3 regions of the Lentisalinibacter salinarum genome follow, and region 2 is predicted to be linked to each of the others. Evidence: riboswitches for the same ligand, from Rfam matches in the RefSeq annotation. Region 2 holds a riboswitch; each other region holds the start of a gene.
What was found. A riboswitch is a leader RNA that binds a small molecule or an ion and turns the genes downstream of it on or off. The one in region 2 is predicted to bind cyclic di-GMP.
Positions count from the first base shown of each region.

Region 1: another riboswitch for cyclic di-GMP. It lies ahead of ACJMKZ_RS10900 (FAD-binding oxidoreductase); the one in region 2 lies ahead of ACJMKZ_RS16770 (putative Ig domain-containing protein).
Region 3: another riboswitch for cyclic di-GMP. It lies ahead of ACJMKZ_RS17755 (hypothetical protein); the one in region 2 lies ahead of ACJMKZ_RS16770 (putative Ig domain-containing protein).

Region 1 is NZ_JAPDRH010000003.1:90,054-97,414, reverse strand. Features, by position in the region: gene ACJMKZ_RS10925 (HAD-IA family hydrolase) at 9-1,433, shown strand; gene ACJMKZ_RS10920 (Crp/Fnr family transcriptional regulator) at 1,446-2,132, opposite strand; gene ACJMKZ_RS10915 (hypothetical protein) at 2,414-2,572, shown strand; gene ACJMKZ_RS10910 (hypothetical protein) at 2,614-2,937, opposite strand; gene ACJMKZ_RS10905 (glutathione S-transferase N-terminal domain-containing protein) at 3,105-3,866, shown strand; gene ACJMKZ_RS10900 (FAD-binding oxidoreductase) at 3,896-5,296, opposite strand; cyclic di-GMP riboswitch class I at 5,430-5,512, opposite strand; gene ACJMKZ_RS10895 (hypothetical protein) at 5,736-6,407, shown strand; gene ACJMKZ_RS10890 (FFLEELY motif protein) at 6,499-7,242, shown strand; gene ACJMKZ_RS10885 (DUF6491 family protein) at 7,249-7,361, opposite strand, start outside.
Region 2 is NZ_JAPDRH010000004.1:239,827-247,187, reverse strand. Features, by position in the region: gene ACJMKZ_RS16785 (asparagine synthetase B family protein) at 1-1,123, opposite strand, end outside; gene ACJMKZ_RS16780 (sulfotransferase domain-containing protein) at 1,285-2,070, opposite strand; gene ACJMKZ_RS16775 (PQQ-dependent sugar dehydrogenase) at 2,123-5,032, opposite strand; cyclic di-GMP riboswitch class I at 5,487-5,571, shown strand; gene ACJMKZ_RS16770 (putative Ig domain-containing protein) at 5,657-6,361, shown strand; gene ACJMKZ_RS16765 (NAD(P)/FAD-dependent oxidoreductase) at 6,354-7,361, opposite strand, start outside.
Region 3 is NZ_JAPDRH010000004.1:475,149-479,543, reverse strand. Features, by position in the region: partial or broken gene ACJMKZ_RS17780 (hypothetical protein) at 1-142, shown strand, start outside; gene ACJMKZ_RS17775 (barstar family protein) at 238-519, shown strand; gene ACJMKZ_RS17770 (hypothetical protein) at 606-1,130, shown strand; gene ACJMKZ_RS17765 (PEP-CTERM sorting domain-containing protein) at 1,421-2,044, shown strand; gene ACJMKZ_RS17760 (hypothetical protein) at 2,523-2,693, shown strand; cyclic di-GMP riboswitch class I at 2,838-2,950, shown strand; gene ACJMKZ_RS17755 (hypothetical protein) at 3,125-3,532, shown strand; gene ACJMKZ_RS17750 (putative zinc-binding protein) at 3,849-4,325, shown strand.

The DNA of each region.
Region 1 (7,361 bases), on a different contig from region 2:
ACTGACCCATGAAGGAAATCGGCGCGGCACGCCGCCACCATGCTGACAGGTCCGGCGCTGCCCCGTGCGCCGGCCGTGAGAAACGGAAGGAGGGAAAATTGGCACCGCGTGCGGCGGAAAGCGGCGCACCACTGCGGACGGCCGGCTTCGCTGCAGCGGTGTTCGACCTGGATGCCGTCCTGACCGGCGCCCGGATGCGCCACGCCGAGGCATGGAAGCACGCCTTCGACAGGTTGTTCTGCGCGATCGAGTCGCAGGCGGAGCGCCCGTTCTCCATCGAGAGTGAATACGCCGCCTGCTGCCATGGTCGGCCACCGATCGACGCCGCGGCCGCGGTGCTCGCGGCTCGCGACGTGCAACTGCGCCCGGGTACGCCGGATGCCCCCCCGGGTATCGGCAGCATCCACGCGCTGGTAAAGCTGACGCACGAGATGTTCCTCTCCCTGCTCGACGCGCGGGGCATCGACCGGGGGGGCTCCGCGCTGGGCCTGGTAGCGGAGTTCCGTCGGAAAGGACTGCATACGGCCGTGGTGTCGCCGAGCCGGCACTGCATACCGGTACTCGCGGCAGCCGGGGCGTTGGAACTGTTCGATGCAAAACTCGACGGAACGGATGCGGCGCGGGCCTCCCTGTCGCCGAAACCGGCACCGGATTTTCTGACTGCCATGGTGCATGAGCTCGATGTTCAGGCCCGGCAGTGTATCGCCGTAGAAGATTCAGAGGCCGGGATCAGGGCGGCACGCAAGGCCGGATACGGCCTGGTGATCGCGATTGCCCGGGACGGGCCGGACCAGGCGGAAGCCCTCTCGCGTCTGGGTGCCGACACGGTTCTGGACGATCAGTACCTTGACGAATTCGACACCGCGGGTGTCTCGCCGCTCAGCGGTTCGGAACTCGAGGTTCTGCGAGATCGTCTCGGCGGCGCCGCTCCGGCGCTGTTTGTCCACTACGAGGGCACACTGGCGTCGAAAGCGGGACTTCCGGCCGACGACCCGCGGGCGGAAAGGCTCAAGCGGCTCCTGGCGCGGCTGGCCCGACGTTATCCGACGGCAGTAATCAGCGAATGCGATCTGGAGAAATTGCGCAGCGAACTCGACGTACCCGGCCTCGTCTACGCCGCCAGGGACGGCCTGGAGGTGGAGTTGCCGGACGGACGACGCGAGCAGCACCGGCCGGAGTCTGCGGCGGGCATGGCCTGGGACCGGGGCGAAGCGTTGCAGCGCCTGCTGTCACTCCTCGGCCTCGCCGAGGACGGCTCGGTGGTCCCGGTCTACGTGGGAGACGACATCAAGGACGAGGACGCTTTTGCGGCGATCGATGAGCGCGGCATCGGGATCTCGGTCGGAGGCTCCCCGGAATCGACCATCGCGCCCTTCACGCTGCCGGACCGGGAAGCGGTGTGCCGGTTGCTGGCGTGGTTCAGCCGGCAATAAGCCGGCGCGAGCTCAATCCCGCGCGAGCCTGCGGAGTTTCTGCCGGTCGCAGCCGAGGTGTTCGCCCCGGTCCGCCGATACCGGCTGAAGGACGCCGTCCCTCTTCAACTCGGCGACGATGCGGCTGACGCTCTCGGGCGTCACCCCGAGTGCCTCGCCCATATCCTGGCACGTGAGCAGTTCCACCTCGCCTTCCGGCAGACCGTCCTCCATGCGCTCCAGATACAGGATCAGCCGCGCTACACGGCTCCTGATGCGGCCGGTGGAGAACTCAGTGATCCAGACATCCGCCTGACGGATGTGCCCGTGCAGAGACTCGAGCAGGTCGATGTAGCGATGCGGCCGTTCGGCGCGCAGACGGCGCAGGTGACTGGCCGGCCAGCATCGAACGTTCACGTGCCCGAGGGTGACCGCGCTGTGGGGAGAGACGGCTCCGTCCTCTTCCGCGACCGGCATACCCAGAACCGAGCCGGGCCCGCGCAGGCCCACGATGCGCGCGCGGCCGTTCGGCAGGTGCCGCACGAGCTTTACGAGGCCGTCGCGGATGACGTACACGCTCGAAGCCCTGCTACCTTCCCGGAGCAACATGGTTTCCGGCCCGAAATGTCTCTCGGAGGAAACCGACACGGGACCGCCGTTCGGTCCGGCTGTCGGGTCTCCGTCTCCCCGGTTCCGGAGCAGATGATTCTCGGGAATCATGTCGCTCGTGTCGACGGCCTGCGTCATCCCGGACATTTTCCAGCGTCCCCCTTGAAGCGATTCATCCTGATTCCGGCGACGGTTGGCTCCGTCGCGGGAGACGTACTCGGTCTCCGCATTCAGTGTGGCGGCAGACAGCGCTGCCACCAATACCGGAATCGGGGTATAGGCTTGTCGGGAAACGCTGATTGAGGCAGACGGCGCCGTCTCGCCGGCTGCCGGGCGGGCGCATCGAGAAACCGCAATGTGGGCCGCGGCAGGTACGGGCTACGGTCCCGGCGATGGAAATCAGCAACTACTACGTGCCCGTCGCCCTGATCCTACCTCTCATCGCAATTCTGGGCATCCTGTGCGTCACCCTCGGCATGAGTTTCGTCCTCCGCCGGCGGCGCGGCCGGGAACAGCCGCAACGCGGCGACGGGCGACGGGACGAGCGATAAGGCTTCCCCTGCTGCGCCGCGCGAGGTGTCCGACCGGGATATCAGCTGCCGGCCATCTCCTTCAGCTTCTCCGCCTGCTCTTCGGTGACCGGATAAAAATGACCCAGGCCGCAGGACGCGCCCGGCGACAGCCCGGAGCACCGGTACGGCAACTGGTTGCGATAGATGTCGCCGTTGCGCATGTGGAACAGGATGTTGCGATCGTCGACCACCTCGGAACGCTCGATCCGGATCAGGCTCAGGCATTGTTCCGGCGGACCCGACACGAGGTCGAGCGCTTCATTCATCTGCTTGTCTTCTGCCGTTGCCTGTCCCGCTGCCAGCAACACAAGGCACGTCGCGGTGAAGAGTGCGCTGCTTCGCATGGTTCCTCCGGAGAACTGCTACACCCCTTACGCTAGGCCCGGCCTGCCCCTGCGGGCATTGAAAAAGCGCAATCGAGCCGGGTTGCGGCCCTGCCGTATTGCGTCCGCTGCGCCGCGCCCGCATCATCGCGTTGCACTGCCACCCCGCCACGCCCGAGGGAGCCCCGATGATCCACCGAACGTTAGATGTCCTCTCCTCCACCGCCACCTCTTTCCTGCGCGGCTTCAACGGTATCCAGGCCCGTCCGGCCCTGGACAAGCCGGAGAAGATGCTGGAGCTCTACGAGTTCGAGGGCTGCCCGTTCTGCCGTCTGGTGCGGGAAGTGCTGACGGAGCTGGATCTGGACGCGGTCATCTACCCCTGCCCGAAAGGCGGCGAGCGCTTCCGGCCCGAGGTGCTCGCCCGGGGCGGCAAGACGCAGTTCCCGTTTCTCGTGGACCCGAACACCGGTGCCAGCATGTACGAGTCCGCGGATATCATCGAATACCTGTTCGTCACCTACGGTCGGCGCGACGTGCCCTTGCGGTGGCAGGCGCAGAACCTGCAGAAGTTCACGTCCACCGTGGCCGGAATTCCGCGTTTCACCGCCGGCACCCGGGCCCGCCCCGGCGGCAGTCGTCCGGAACGGCTGCTCGAGCTCTACAGCTTCGAGTCGAGCCCGTTCGCACGCGTCGTGCGCGAGCGGCTGTGCGAACTGGAGATCCCGTACATCCTGCGCTCGGCAGGCCGGACAAAGGCGAGCGACTGGGTGCCGCCCGTCGTTCGCGACGCGCTGGGCATTGAAGGCCAGCCGGAGCTGGAGAACCGCCGCGCGCTGAAGTCCCGCGCGGGACGCGTCTCCATCCCATACCTGGTGGACCCGAACACGGACACCGAACTGGCGGAGTCCGGCGACATCGTGGAGTACCTGAACCGCACCTACGGCTGAAGCTCGGCCGCACGCCGCCGCCGGCCGTCCTACAGGAAGAACTGGGCCAGGTAGGGGTTCAGCAAGCGGCCGTCCGGGTCGAGCCGCCGGCGCATCTTGCGAAAGAACTCGAGCCGGCTGCCCAGCGAGGCGGCGACCTGCCCGGCCGAGAGCCCGTCCGTCTGGTCGAGAAACGGGATCCCGTTCCATTTCTCCGCGAAATCGGCGAACTCGAGCACGAAATCCTGCCACTGCGGACGGGGTGTGCTCACCGCCCGCAGCACGAACACCGGTCCGTCGAACGAGGGCGACAGCAAAGCGCTGCGGTCCCGGGCGAGCCGGTAGCCGACGGTGGGCATGTCGCAGCGGAACCGGGTGCGGGCGTAGTAGTCGCGACAGAATTCCCGGTAGGCCTGCACGATCAGCGGAAACTCGGCCGCCGGGAAGCACCAGCTGGAACAGGCGAGCCGGCGTCCGCCCCGCCCCCCCGGACGGGCTCCGCCCTGCTCCACCGCCGCGCTGCCGGCGTGGACGGGGGCGCTGAACAGCGTCTGACCCGCTCCGTTGATGCGGTCGATCATGCCGTAGCGCAGAGCGGGGATCGGCACGATCCAGGACATGGAGTTCGTCATCGCCGGCAGGATCGTGCTCTCGCCCCAGTCCTTGATTTTCCACAGCAGGCGGTTGACGTGGGTGTCTTCGTCGCCGTTGCGCCGTAGCTCGAGATACACCTGATCGCGGAATGGCAGCAGGTAGAAGCGCAGACCCAGCTTCGATCCCAGCAGCCGGCCGGAGACGGCCGCGAGCTCGGCCGTGCTGCAGCGCCGCCGCCGGATCGTGAAAGGACTCATGGGCCGCACCCGCAGCGTCACCTCGTGGATGACGCCCAGCAGGCCGTAGCTCAGCCGGAACATGTCCAGCAGGTGGGGACGGGAGGCGTCCACCGTGAGTTCGCCGCCCTCGGGCGTGACCACCTTCATGCTGACGACCTGGCTGGAGAACAGGCGGGTGCCGACGCCGGTGCCCGGACCGATGCAGGCGCCGGCCACCGCCCCGCCGACCGTTCGACCCATCAGGTCGTGTCCGCCGGCGAGTTCCAGCCCGTAGCCCGCCAGTTCGTCGGCGAGACGCTGCAATCGAAGCCCGGCCTGCACGGTGACGTGCTCGTCGCCGACCTCGAGGACGCCGTCGAGGCCTGTCATATCGATCACCGTACCCCCTTCGGCCACCGAGCAGGGAGTGGACGCGCTGCCGGCGCCCATCGGGCGGAGCGGTGCCGGCAGGCCCGAGCCCGTCCGCAACAGATCGCGCAGCGCCTCCGGACTTTCGGGCCTGGCCACCGGCGGGGCCGGCGTGCGGCGGGCGGCGCGCCGTGGTGTGACCGATCGACCATTGCCGTGATCGCCATGGATCCAGTCGCGGACCCGGTCGTGACTGACTGCGTCTCTCATCGGTGTCGTTCCTCCGCGGGACCGCTCCCGCCAACGGGCTGCGGCACGTTGCGGGTCACAGGTCCCGGCACGAGAATGAGCGGAGGATGGCCCGGGTGGGCGTGGTGCGGCAGGACGCCGCATCGCGCTTCCGTCTGGCAGCTCCGCTGTCCCGGCGACGGCCGGGGACCGGTGGCTTTGCGACCCGCCCTTTCGAACGGTGTGCCCTTTTCAAACGAACGCCGAGCGTCGCACGGGGCCGACAGACTGTCAATCGTGGGCAGAGCCCGACACGTTCCGGCACGGCATGATGTCAAATCGCCGCGCAAATACAGCCCGGCCGATGTCCGTTTGCCGGGGCTCGCGTCTTCGGTTTGCCACTATGCCGGGCCCTCCCCGTTGCTGCTTAAATGCCGTGGGTTACCGCCAAGAGTCCGGGAACAAAAATTCGGGGAGAGCGATGTACATCAATCCGGAGTCCGTCCTGCGCTGGATCCACATCCTTGCGATGGTCTACTGGCTGGGCGGTGAATGGGGCGTCTTCCAGACGTCTTACAACGTGGCGAATCCGAAACTCTCACTGGACGAGCGCCGGCGGCACATGGAGACCGCCTACCGGATCGATATCCTCGCCCGTACGGGCATCATCCTGCTGCTGCCTCTCGGTCTGCACATGGGGTTCAACCTGGGTGTGCACGATTACGGCGGCGGCTGGCTGTGGCTCGTGTGGATCGTCGCCTTCGCGTGGCTGTCGCTCACCTGGTCGGCATTCGTCTACCGGGACACCGACCGGGGACTGCGGCTGACCAGGATCGACGAGGCCGTCCGCTACGTCGTCATCCCCGCGCTGTTCCTGGCCGCTGTCTGGTCATACCTGACGGACTGGCCCTTCCGCGCGGACTGGTACTCCACCAAGGTGCTCATCTACAGCCTGCTGCTGGTGATCGGCCTCGGCCTTCGCTTTATCATGCGCCACTGGGTACCGATCTTCCGCGAGCTTGCCGAGAAGGGCCCGAATCCGGCGCTGGAGCAACGGCTGGCGTCAGAGCTCGCTATCGGCCGCGGCATGGCCTACGTGTACTGGATCGGCATTGCTTCCGTGGCCTTCCTGGGCGCGACAAAGCCATTCTGAAGCCAACGCCACGCCGCCATTGGCAAGGTCCGGGTAAAACCGGGACAATGCGCGCGGTTGAGCGAGGCGCCGGCGGCGCCATATCGGAGACATGAGCGGAGAAGAAATCAGCCGGATGAGCCTGGACGAGCTGCTGGTGCGCAACCGCAGTCTGCGTGCGCAGTTCAGCGAGGATCCCGGCCTCCAGGACGAACTCCAGGCGCTGCAGCGCTGGCAGGCAGGCCGCCTGGAGCAGACCTATGCGGACCTGCAGGAGCGGGAACGCTACCGCCCCGGCGTCGAGTTCTTCCTCGAAGAGCTCTACACCGACAAGGACTACCTGCCCCGCGACACCCAGCTCGAACGTGCCTCGCCCATCCTGAAGCGCATGCTGCCCGCCCAGGCTCAGGAGTCGATGCGCATGGCCGTGCAGCTGGAGGTGCTGAGCCAGGAACTCGACGGCGAGATGACCCGGCAGCTCGGCGCCGGCACCACGATCGACGAGCAGAGCTACGCGGAGGCGTACCGCAAGGTGGGCCGCCGGGACGACCGCGAGCGCCAGATCGGATTCATCCTGGAGGCCGGCCGGGACCTGGAGCGCCTCGTCAAACTGCCGATGATCTATACCCTCGTGCGCATGGCCCACGGCCCGGCCCATCTGGCGGGCTTCGGCGCGCTGCACGACTTCCTGGAAGACGGTTTCAGGGCCTTCCGTGCCATGGGCGGCGCAGAGGAATTCCTGCATGCCATCGAGGACCGTGAGACCCGCATAATGGAACAGATATTCTCGGAGCATCCGCAGCCTTTCCGGCTCTCCGACGACGCCGAGGCGCCGCCGACGGAGGCGCCGGGCTGAGGCCGCCTATTCGTCCCGCTGCAGGATTTCGATCAGCTCGTCGGCCTCTTCCGGATCCACCGGATGGAATTTGCCGAGACCGCAACCGGCCGCCGGCCTAAGTCCACCGGCAAAATCGG
Region 2 (7,361 bases):
TGGAACCGGCGACCTCGACGAAGTGGCGCGTCGAACCAATCAGGTAGACGGGGCGGTCCACAGCGAACACCTTCAGTGGATTGATGGACGTCCGATTCCGTGAACGATTGCGCAGCACAAACTCCTCTATACCGACTGCATCGTCCGAGTATTTCGCGGTCTCCTCACGCCACTGGTCGTCAAACCCTGAGCGCATCGCATCGAGGAAGGGCTCCTTGAACACCGACTTGGCCGCGACCCACTTTTCCGATTCCCAAGTCGCTCCTTCCGATCGACGCCATTCCGCGAAACCCCCTCCGGGGTTATGCAGATCCACCAATAGTGCGCCTGGGATAAGTCCCTCCCAGACAGGACCATTTTCCTCGATGAACGCATGTATCTGTGAAATGAACAATCCGAGGCTTGGTGTTGCCGCATCGGTCGATCGCAGATAACTCAGAAACTCCGAAGACGAATAGAAATCCCTCGAGGCACAGCGAGTGGCGATCGGAAACCCGAGGGCTCTGCCTACACGTCGAGCAAGAAGGCCCTCTACGTTCGCTCGCTCGCCCGGATTGTCGACCATAAGAGCGGTCGCCTCGACATCACGTTCCCTGAGCAGACAGCCAATAAACCGTGAATCGAAACCGCCACTCAAGAGAAGAGTCGCCCGTCCCGCCGGCTGCTGTCCCAAATACAGATCCCGGCTTTCACGTGCCGCCTCCAGCACGTCGGCCACGCCATGTACATTCGAGCGCGCCGGATATCGCCACGATTCGCTCTGCACGAGCAATCTTCCTTGTCCATCGAAAACATTGGTATTGCCAGGCGGGAAGCGGCGGATATCGGCCGATAACGTGCGATCTCCCAGAGTATGGCCAAGCAGTATGAAACTGGCCCAACTCCCGGGGTCCGGCTCCGATGATCCGAAAGCCTGTGTCTGCGTGGCGATTCGCAGGCAACCCCCTTGTCGTGCGTAGTAGAGGGGAAACAGACCGAGGAAATCCGTGGCGACGATCAATCGCTCCTCGTCACCATTCCAATATAACGCGGCGAAGATACCGTCCCACGTGCCAAAGACCTGCCGTGCCTTTCCGGAGTCGGCTGGCACTTGCAGAGGCCCCGCTCCTAGAGGCGTGCCCATCACCGCCAAAAAAGCGTTGTCCCGACTCAGCAGGGATCCTCCCCACAGTGCGACAGAACACTGTCCCACCCGACACGCGCCTTCAGACGAACGCGACGGGTACTGATTCTTCAGTAAAATTTCGGGTTCATCTCTACCCAGAACTAACGCGAGTCGCATATTCAAAGGCCTACGAGCGAAAAATCCACATCGGGATATAGTGAGGCAATTGTCGCCACCCTCTCCCGTTGTGATTCAGTAAGCATTTGTGACCCTCGGCCAACTATTCCCACGTTGCGGCGGACGTTCTCGGGTCGCTCGTTCTGCAGACGATCCACCGTCCGGGAGATGCGCTCCGCCTCAATTTCCACCCCGCAGAACTCGAGTATCCGCGCACCCATTACTGCCCAGTCCTGTTTCGCATCCTCGTAACGCACCAACAGAACTTCACTGCGCCCGTTCCGCAGCACCTGCTCCCAGGAGACATAGAACGAGATCAGCCATGGCGCTGCGTAATCGACGAGGAAATCAAATTGTCGTTCCTCCCCGAGACCCGAAAACCCGGAAGGCGGATACAGACCGGGCAGGCTGTTGAGTTCGGGCTGCAGTGCGTGGTCACGCATACTGACAAGCACATCGAGGACATTTCTGACCAAGACAACAGGTCGAAGAGCAAATGCTTCAAGCAGATTGAGGTTGTGCCGGTTAGCCTTGAAGTGTTGCTGCGTCACGGTTCCTCTGCCCCAGGCATCCATAACCTTCGGAAGATACAATTCCTGCTCAGTATTGCCGTACGCGCATGCGAGATAGGCATCGGAAAAGCCTGTAACGGATTGCAATACCCGACTGAGAAAAGTCGAACCGGACTTCGGCATCGACGTGAGTACGATAGACGGGCCCTGCCGACGAAATCGTCTCCTGACGGAAAAAAGAAACCAGAGCAATTCGTCATTAGGCAGCAACGGCATCTGGATCTCCGAATTGGCCCAGGGTCTGCAGCGGAGGATGATATTACTTTCTTTAGGGGCAGCCCCCAAGGCTATCAACCCATTGACTAAGCAGCTGAATACCGGAGCCGTCCACCAGAGTGCTCCCCAACGGCGGCATGCGATGAACGTCCCTTCGGTTCGACCGCACCACCAGAATCGAGCGGCTGGCATCACCCGGCGCGATAATCCGCGCCTCCGTAATGCCAAGGTCACCCTGCAGTGGCACCTCGTCACAGGTATTGGTCTGCGCCAGGGGCGTGAAGTAGCGCAGATCGATATTCGAAGGCGTCGGCCCGTTCGGCTGATGACAATTGGCGCAGTTCGTGTGGAGGTAAGCCCTCGCCCGGTCCTCCAGCGATGCTGACGTATCCGCCGGATCCGCCAACCGCGGCAGGTTGGCCGGCGTATCGGCGAGCGGGGCGGCCAGCACGTCGATCTCGTCAGCCGTCACCAGCTGGTTGGCCGTAATGCCCGTCGAGGGGTACGTGAACTCACTATTGAGCTGGGCATGCTCGAGGCCCAGCGAGAAGCCCGCCACCTGGGTGTGGCATTCGAGGCACTGCGCGCCGCTGGGATAGATCCAGGTCTGCCCGCCGATGTCTTTCGTCTTGCCGCCCTCTACCCGCGTCGCCTCGGTCTGCGCGTCGTTCCACTCGTAGGTATAGCCGGCCCAGTCGCCGTCGTTATGCCGCATGAACAGCCTCGTCTCGATGAGATCGCCGCCCAGACGGAAGTTCTTCACGAGAACGGAGCCAGCGGGAAAGACCCAGTCGTCCTCGGCGTCCACGTCGACCGTGGCGCCGTCGGGCAGCGAATACCAGCGCTCTTTCCCGGCGCCGTCCGACCAGAAGGCGGCGATGGGCTCATAGGGGATCAGGCCTGCCGCTGGCTGCGTGGGATCGCCCGGATCCACGCAGCCGGTCTCCGACAGATTATCCGCCACCGAGCCGCTGGAGCTGCCGCCCGCCGCCACGATCCGGCGCACCGTGTTCGCGCCGTAATCCATGTACAGGAGCTCGCCGTTCTCGTCCTCGGCGAAGGAGACGATGGAATGGCCCGTGGCGAGCAGCGTCTCGTAGCCGTAGCCGCCGGCACCGTCGTCCACCGAGGCGAAGATCTTGCCGTTCAGGTCGGCGAACACATAGCGGCCGGCCAGCTCCGGGATGGCAGCGCCACGGTACACGTAGCCGCCGGTAATCGAGCGGCCGACGCCGTGGTCGTACTCGATCACCGGATCGATCAGTCCCGCCGGGCACACGCCGGAGGTGTCGTAGTCGTGGGCACCCTCCCGGCAGCGCCAGCCGTAATTGCCGCCCCGCTCGACGATATCCACCTCCTCCCAGGCGTTCTGACCCACGTCGCCCACCCAGAGCGCATCGGTGGCCGAGTCGAAGCTCCAGCGCCAGGGGTTGCGGAGCCCCCAGGCGTAAATCTCGGGGCAATCCGTCGCTCCGTTCCCGTCGCTGCAAAGCGCATTCGGCGCGAATGGATTGTCGGCCGGAATGCCGTAGGGAGTGCCGTTGTCCACGTCGATCCGCAGCATCGCACCGTGCAACGTGGTCGTGTTCTGGGCCAGGTCCTGGGGATCGCCGGCGCTGCCGCCGTCGCCGAAGCCGATGTAAAGAAAGCCGTCGGAGCCGAACAGGATGTTGCCGCCGTTATGGTTGCTGTAGGGCTGATCGAGGGTCAGCAGAATCTCCTCGCTGGCCGCATCGAGGGTGACACCGCCGTCCGGGCTGGTGAATCGGGATATACGGGAGGTCAGGCTGCCCGTGGTGTACGAGAGATACACCTCCCCGTTGGTCGCGAAATCCGGATGGAAGGCGATACCGAGCAGGCCGGCCTCGCTGGCGCCGGAGCTGACCCGGGCGCTGATATCGACAACGGTCGAGTAGCTGTCCACCGCTGGCGAGTTTTCGAACCGCCGGATGCGGCCGGCTTTCTCCACCAGATACCAGTGGCCGACATCGCCGGGCGCCTGGCGCAGCGCCACCGGCTGACTGATCGCCGGCAGGCTGGGGAAGGCGACCTCGGTGTCGATGCCGGTGACCTCCACCGGCGCATCGCCGGCCAGGCAGGCGGTGTTGGAGGGGCGCTGGTCGAGGCCCGAGACCGGGCCGCCGGCGCCGTCATCGTCGTCCTGGATTGTGCCAGTGCCTTCGTTGTCGGCCAGAGTGGCGTTGTCGGCATTCGAGAGAGTCACCGTGAAGGTCTCGTCCCCCTCCGCAACCGTATCGCCGAGCACGGCGACTTCGATCGTGCGTTCGGTGATGCCCGCACCGAAGCTCAGCGAACCCGTCGTGGCCGTGTAATCGTCTCCGGCCGCCGCCGTGCCGTCGGCGGTCGCGTAATCCACCGTGACCGTGCGACCGGATTCGGCGTCCAGTGACACCGTGAACGTCATCGGGGCGGACCCGGCGTCGCCTTCCGCCAGTGAGGCATCGGCGATGCTCAGCGACGGCGCATCGTCATCATCCACGATGGTGGCCTCGGCGGCAGCACTCGCGAGTGCCAGACCGCTCGCATCGCTCAGCCGCAATGTGAACGTCTCGTCCGCCTCGTCCAGGGTGTCGCCGAGCACCGGCACGGTCACGGTGGCACTGGTCGCCCCGGAGGCGACGTCGAGCGTCCCGGACACGGCCGTGTAATCCTCTCCGGCGGTGGCGGTGCCGTCCGCGGTCTCGTAGCGGACGGAAGCCGTACCGGGCGCGCCCTCCGAGAGTGTGATCGTGAAAGTGGCGTCGACCGTGCCGGAATCCCCTTCCTGCACCGTCGGGTTGTCGATGCTCGCCGAGGGCAGCCCGGGATCCGGGTCGGGGTCCGGCTCGCCGGAATCCGAGCCGGAACTCCCGCCGCAGGCCGCCGCCAGCAGACAGCCAAGCAAGAGCCCTGCGTGCCGCAATCCACCGATATCCGTCATCACGTCGCCCTCGACTGCCATGTCAATGGGTCGAAACTATGCCCGGATCGGCACCGTTGCAAGCGCCGCTGCGCAGAATCGCTGCACCGCGTCACGAGTGCCACACGACGCGCTACGCGGACGGCACCCGCGAGGATTCCTGCGTCAGTCTGCAGCGGACTATTTGCCACCCGGGAGCGACCGAGTCTTTGCCAAGTCCAGTCCCATCCTTGCGATCGTGACTTAATGTAATTTCTAGCTGAGGTGTCGCCAATGAGCGACACCAAGACCATGATTTATATAAGAAAAAATTCGCCCACGCCCTTGCACCGACAAATCGGCTGGGGTTTAATCGCATCCGGCTGGGACAGGCGCCCCATTGCGCAACGGACCGGGTTCGAGAAGTGAGCTGTGACTCTCGTCACACTCCGGCAACTGCGGTCCCGCTTATGTCACATGCCGATTGCCGAATCGGGTTATGTCAGGGAAACTGAGAACCCGAAAAGGGCAAACCCGCCGAAAGGCGGGGACGCAAAGCTTCCGGTCTAAGGGCGAACGCCTAGGATAGCGGGGTTACCGAATTGATCAGGCCTGGCATACCCGTCGGCCGCCTCGGTTTCCACCGGCTCTCTCTTCCGCCCAGACCGACTTCGGATCTGAACTCAGGTGGAGATCGACATCGTGCACAGACGCACTCAGGCGAGAGGGACAATTTCGCGAACCGCCGCCATCGTCGCAGCGGCAATGTGGCTGGCCGCCTGCTCGTCCGGCGGCTCCGACGCAGCCGGGGACGGGTCGAATCAGAGCCCGCCACCCGGCGGTGGCTCATCGGGCAACAACCCGCCAACGATCAGTGGCAATCCGCCCTCTTCAGTCAAGGTGGACGAGAGCTACTCATTCCAGCCGAATGCCTCGGACCCCGACGGTGACACCATCACCTTTACGGTCCAGAACAAACCGTCCTGGGCCGATTTCAATGCCTCCAGCGGGGCCCTGAGCGGGACACCCCAGGCTGGGGATGAAGGCACCTACGGCAACATCCGCATCACCGCGAGCGACGGCTCCGACACCGATTCGCTTGCCTTCTCGGTGACGGTAACCCAGGTTGGCACCGGCTCGGTGACGCTTTCCTGGACGCCGCCAGCGGAGAACACCGACGGCTCGGCGCTGACCGACCTCGCCGGCTACAAGATTTACTACGGCACCAGCTCGGGCAATTATGGTAATACCGTCACCATCGACAATCCGGGCCTAACCACCTACGTGGTGGAAAACCTCAGCCCGAACACCTACTACTTCTCGGCCACGGCCTTCAATTCAACCGGTATCGAGAGCGACTTCTCCGGCGAGGCGGTCAAGTCCGTCAACTGACGGCGGGGCGGGAGAGCGCCTCTGTCGCCCGCTCGGCCAGCGGGAACACCGCCGTCAGCCCCGGGGATTCGATGCCGAAAAGGTTCACCAGACCCGGGATGCCGTGGTCGCCCGGCCCCTGGATCAGGAAATCCGCTGCGGCCCCTCCCGGCCCGCTCAGCTTCGGGCGGATGCCGGTGTAGCCCGGTGCTAACGCCTCATCTCCAAGGTCCGGATAGTAACGCCGGATTGCAGCGGCAAAGGCGGTTCGCCGGCCCTCGTCGAAGCTGTAATCGACACTCTCGATCCAGGCCACATCGGGGCCGAATTTCGCCTGCCCCGCCAGATCCAGCGTCACGTGAATACCGAGGCCGCCGCCCCCGGCCACGGGATAGACCAGCCGGCTGAACGGCGAACGCCCGTGCAGCGTGAAGTAGTGACCCTTGGCCAGGTACAGGCGCGGGATTGCCTCACGCGGGAAGCCGGTGATCGTGCCGGCCACGCGCGTGGCCCACAACCCTGCCGAATTGACGAGGCTGTCACACTCGACGGCGAACCCGGCGTCGTCATCGAGGTATACGGTAAAACCGGTCGTTCCCGGATCCACGCGGGTCACGCGGCTGCGGCACACGACCAGGCCGTCGCACGCCTCCAAGTCCGCCCGCAGCGCCTGCATGAGGCTATGAGAGTCCAGAATGCCCGTCGACGGCGACAGCAGCCCCCCTGCCGCCCGCACGGCCGGCTCCAGCGCCCGGACCTCGCTCGCACTCAGCAACCGGAGATCGTGGACACCGTTGCCCCGGGCGCTGGCAAGATAGCGCTCCAGCAATGCCAGCTCGTCATCGGCGGTCGCCACGATCAGCTTGCCGAGCCTGCGGTGCGGGATACCACGCTCTGCGCAATAGGCGTAAAGCGCCTGCTTGCCGGCAACGCAGGCCGCCGCCTTCAGCGAGCCGCGGGGATAGTAGATTCCCGCATGGATCACCTCGGAGTTACGGCTGCTCGTGTGCGCGGCGATCTC
Region 3 (4,395 bases), 230 kb from region 2:
TTACCTTGCGATATGGCTGATCCCAATCATTGGCGCAGCAGTGGCTGTGTTTCTTAGCCGTCCACGGGCATCAAAAACGTCGTCGTCAGAGAAGATGTTCAACGCACTGGTTGATGCTCATCGGCGAAACGACTCCATCTGATTCGGAGCAAGTTGCGAGCGCTTCTGGCCGCGAGGCGACAGTTGCCAGGATCAGGCTATACTTTCCGCTGCTGACTCAAATGCGACATTCGCGCAATGACGACGAATCGTACGATTGATCTTTCAAATGCGTCGTCGAAGAATGAGCTTTTCGCGATTCTTGCTGAAGAAATGTCGTTTCCAGATTGGTGGGGTAAGAACTGGGACGCGTGCTGGGACTGCATGACTGATCCGCAGTTAAGCGATCTACCATCTCAATTGCGTTTCCACGGATTGTCAAAACTGCGCGAGAAACTCCCCAAAGATGCGGAAGCTCTTTCTCAGCTTCTCACCGATCTGGGAAAGCATCGGACAGATATCTCCGTCTCTTGGGATTGACCCCAGCGGCTCCTTCTGGCCGCAAAGCGACCCTAGCGGCGCTCTGAGGTATGATTTGCGGAGTCGACCCGAAGCCGTCTTCCGGAATGCGTGAGATTCTCAGGCTACTTGCCAAACTGGCGATTGCCGCAGTAGGGCTAGCAGCAGTCGGCACATTGTGGCTTTTTCTACCGGTCTGGTTTACGCCGATCGCGAAATTCTGGTACGAGCCTGGATTCGAGGAAGCAGTCTCTGCGGCGCTAAAGGACATTCCCGATCACGAAAATGCGTGTATCTATGACGATACGCAGAATATCTTTGTGACGTCGGCGGAACAGCTAGACGTCGGGAGGATGCTAGAGAAGGCCGTGAAGGATAGAGTCCCCAACCCTCGCGAAGGTAAATTGAGAGATCCACATTTCAGGATCTATGCGAACGGTCGAACTTATTATTGGAGTTTTAGCGACGAAGAGTTTCACCCGTTCTTGGGCGATAGGTGGACCCTGAGAGGAAAAAGCGCAGAAAAGTGCGAAGCCTACAACCGCTACCCAAGAAGGTACCAGCAGGTGTACGAAGAGCGGTACGGCATTGGTGTGACCGAAGCAAATTTTTGCTGCGGATCCGATTATTAGCCTCAACTTCGACCGCCCGCTCTTGGCCGGAAACCGACCCCTCGGTCTGTGAGGCGCCATAGAGCCAAGACCGGCTCAAATTAGGGTCGCCTATCGACCCGAAGCGGACGAGATTTTCTATTGGCGCAATAGATACAAGCTGCCAAGTATCGTCAGCTTTCTTTACATATCTACAAAACGCGCGGCGCAGGGGCAGACTCAACCCTCTGTAAAGTCAGAATATTGACGATTTGGTATAGAATTTGCTCGGGGAGCTCTGTACCTCAGATGCAGCCACTTGGGAGAGCCGCATGAACCGAATAAGAAGCACCTGTCTAGCCATTGTGGCTGTCTCGCTATCACCGATGACGGCGACCGCGGACGAGATCACTATCGATTTCGAAGATCCGGGAGTTGCGCTGCCGAGGCCAGGAGGAACTGATCCAGCAGTTGATTTCGCCTTTGGTGGCTACTCGGTCACATCGGGAGGATGCGATTTTGTCGCCGGCGACAGTTTTGCCGGCACGGAAAACGGTGTGGATGGTAGCGATAACGGTACGACTCACATCTTCGGTAGCGATATCACGATGACATGCGGGGGAGCCTTCGACCTTTTGGGTTTCTCGCTTGGTGAGGACTACCTCGAAGAGACTTTCTTGTTCCTGGTTGATGTCGTCTACGCGGGCGGCGGCGCGTTTACGGTCGGCGCCTGGACAGACGGCATTTTCGGATTCCGAGGGTATGGCTGCGACGGATTTTGCGCCGATATCGTGTCTGCGCGGATCTATACGAGGGACAACGGTTCGGACGGACTTCCCTTCCAATTCGCATTGGATAACATTCGCATCAACAAGGTGCCCGAACCCGGAACCCTTGCCCTCCTAGGTGCTGGCCTTCTCGGCATGGGTTTTGCCCGCAGACGCCAGACGGCTTAAGAAGCGTTCTGTTCACCGTGTTCGATAGCCCCGCCCAGTGCGGGGCTTTTTTTCCGCTTCTGGCCGGAAAGCGACCTTTCGGTCTGTGAGGCGCTTTAGACCGAGGACCGGCTCAAATTAGGGTCGCTTATCGACCCGAAGCGGACGTTTGGTTAACCGAGCTTCACCGTATCTCGCAGCCAAATGCCGTATCCTCGTCCCGGCAATATTGTGCTGGTGGGCACCGGGGGGAGGACCGGTCGTCCAGACCGCTAAAGGTAGGTCTTGTGTTGTAGATTGGCCGGGCCGACGGTTCTGATCGAGCGCCCCGGATACCCTGACGAGTCATTAAGCTGCGCCTACCTCTTGCGAGTATCCCCTATTGATCACCTGCTCGAGATAGAGGAGCGTTAGGCGTTGACAGAGCGGCGCTGGGCTTAGTCAACCCATGCATCTTCCGCTGGCGGCAAGTCGCCAAATCAGAATAGAGGTGACATCTATGGCTACACGTACCGACAAGAGCACTTGGGTGATCGGTGGGGGAACGCTGGCCGGACTCGGCACCGGGCTGATTTTTCTACAAACCTCAGCTCTGACTTTCGTAGCGTCTATCCTGATCGGCATTGGCGTTGGTCTTCTTATTGCGCCATTTGTTCCTTCGCGCCAATAGCCGCGTCTGGCCGGAAACCGACCTTTCGGCCTCTGGCCGCGCGTAGCCCACGTTCTTGAATCCGCTAGGGTCGCTTATCGACTCGAAGCGGACGCTAGGCAAATCCCAGAATTGACTGTCAAGAAAAAAGCGAGAAACTAGTACTTGCGATAAAGGCAAACCTGGCGAAAGCTAGTGACGCAAAGCCACGGGTCCTCGCTTCCTCCGAGAAGCCATTGCTGACTTCCCGAGGGACCCAAGATCGCCGGGCTGCCGAGGCAGTTGGTCCAAGCGGCGATCAATTTTCTCGTATCTGCTCACCGCCAAGGCGGTTACTTATGCCTCTTCACCTGGAGCCATTGGATCTTTCTAACAAGCTTCAAGCTTATAGGTCCGTGCTTATTGTCTCATGCCCGATTTGCCCGCCTGTCAGTCTGGCAAGTGACGAAAACTTGCCCTTCATCGAATTCTTCAAGCATGGCATTAAGACACCCGCCTACGAAGACTATGTAGGCGAGACCCGTAAGTCTCTTGAGCACGACGGGATCGAAACTGGCGTCTTTACCAGCTACCTCCCGTGCCCTGCGACTTGTCTTTGGACGAGAGGCCAGCGAACCCGATTGTTGAAGCAGGCCGAAAAATATGAGGCTGCTCTGGTCATGGGATGCGAATCGGCAAGATATACCGTCGAGCAAACCCTCGCGGACATCAATTGCGATGTCATCTTGGGGATGCAGTTGGTTGGAATTACGAATGCGAATCTAAAGTTCGGATTTCCGTTGACTGTCGAGCTAAACAATCTCGCTCGAGTCACCGCAAATGAGCAAACCGAAGACGCGCAATCGATAGAGGCGAGCTGACATGTGCTTATTTTTCAGTTTTCTTCCCGCAACATTTTGGACGATTGCTGGTTACTTCGTCCTTTTTGCATCGTCAAAGTCCAACGGCGTGACTAAGACATTTGGGATGGCACTCGCAATCTGGGCATTCCTACTTGCCGGACTCATTATATTGGGTGGTGTATATATCACGATTGCTGGAGCCTGCCCGATCACTGAGTTGCTGAAATGCTCGGTTTAACAACCTCCAGAAATAAGTGGCTGTAAGCTCAGGCTGAGACTGGAAGAAGAGATGAGGGTAAACGTAGGCCACTCGATGGAAAGCCGAGGATAAATTATGAATTTACAGCGAAAAATTGGCCTTGAGGTGGACGCTGCGAAACCAGTATGTCCACTTGGTGAGGTTGTCGGGAAAGAAATGATCGCTAAGAAGCGGATTCCCGTTATTTCATGCGCGGGAGGATGCTTTCGCGGAGAAATTGCTCGGATCGCAGCTCACATGGTGGCGAAAGAGGAGCCATATAGTCGAGGATGCCATGGCGAGATGATTACAGCACCACATTCGGCAATGGCAAACTGGGCAAAGAAAGCCGATAAAGTGATTGTGATAGATGGTTGTTTCATGCATTGCCATGGCAGAATGATGAAGAACATCTTCGGCGCTGAAAACACGATCCAATTTGATGCCCTGCCTATGTATAACAAGGACCAAAAATACTCAGAGAATATGGTTATCGACGAAGTCCCGGAATCTGAGAGGATCGATTTAGCTCGGCAAGTGGCAGATAAAGTCCTCTGCGCTCTGAGGGCGTGATAGGCCTTTAAAAACGTTGCGAGGCAGGTTTCTATTGGATCCTGCTCACTAGTTTTGCTAAGCCCAGTCT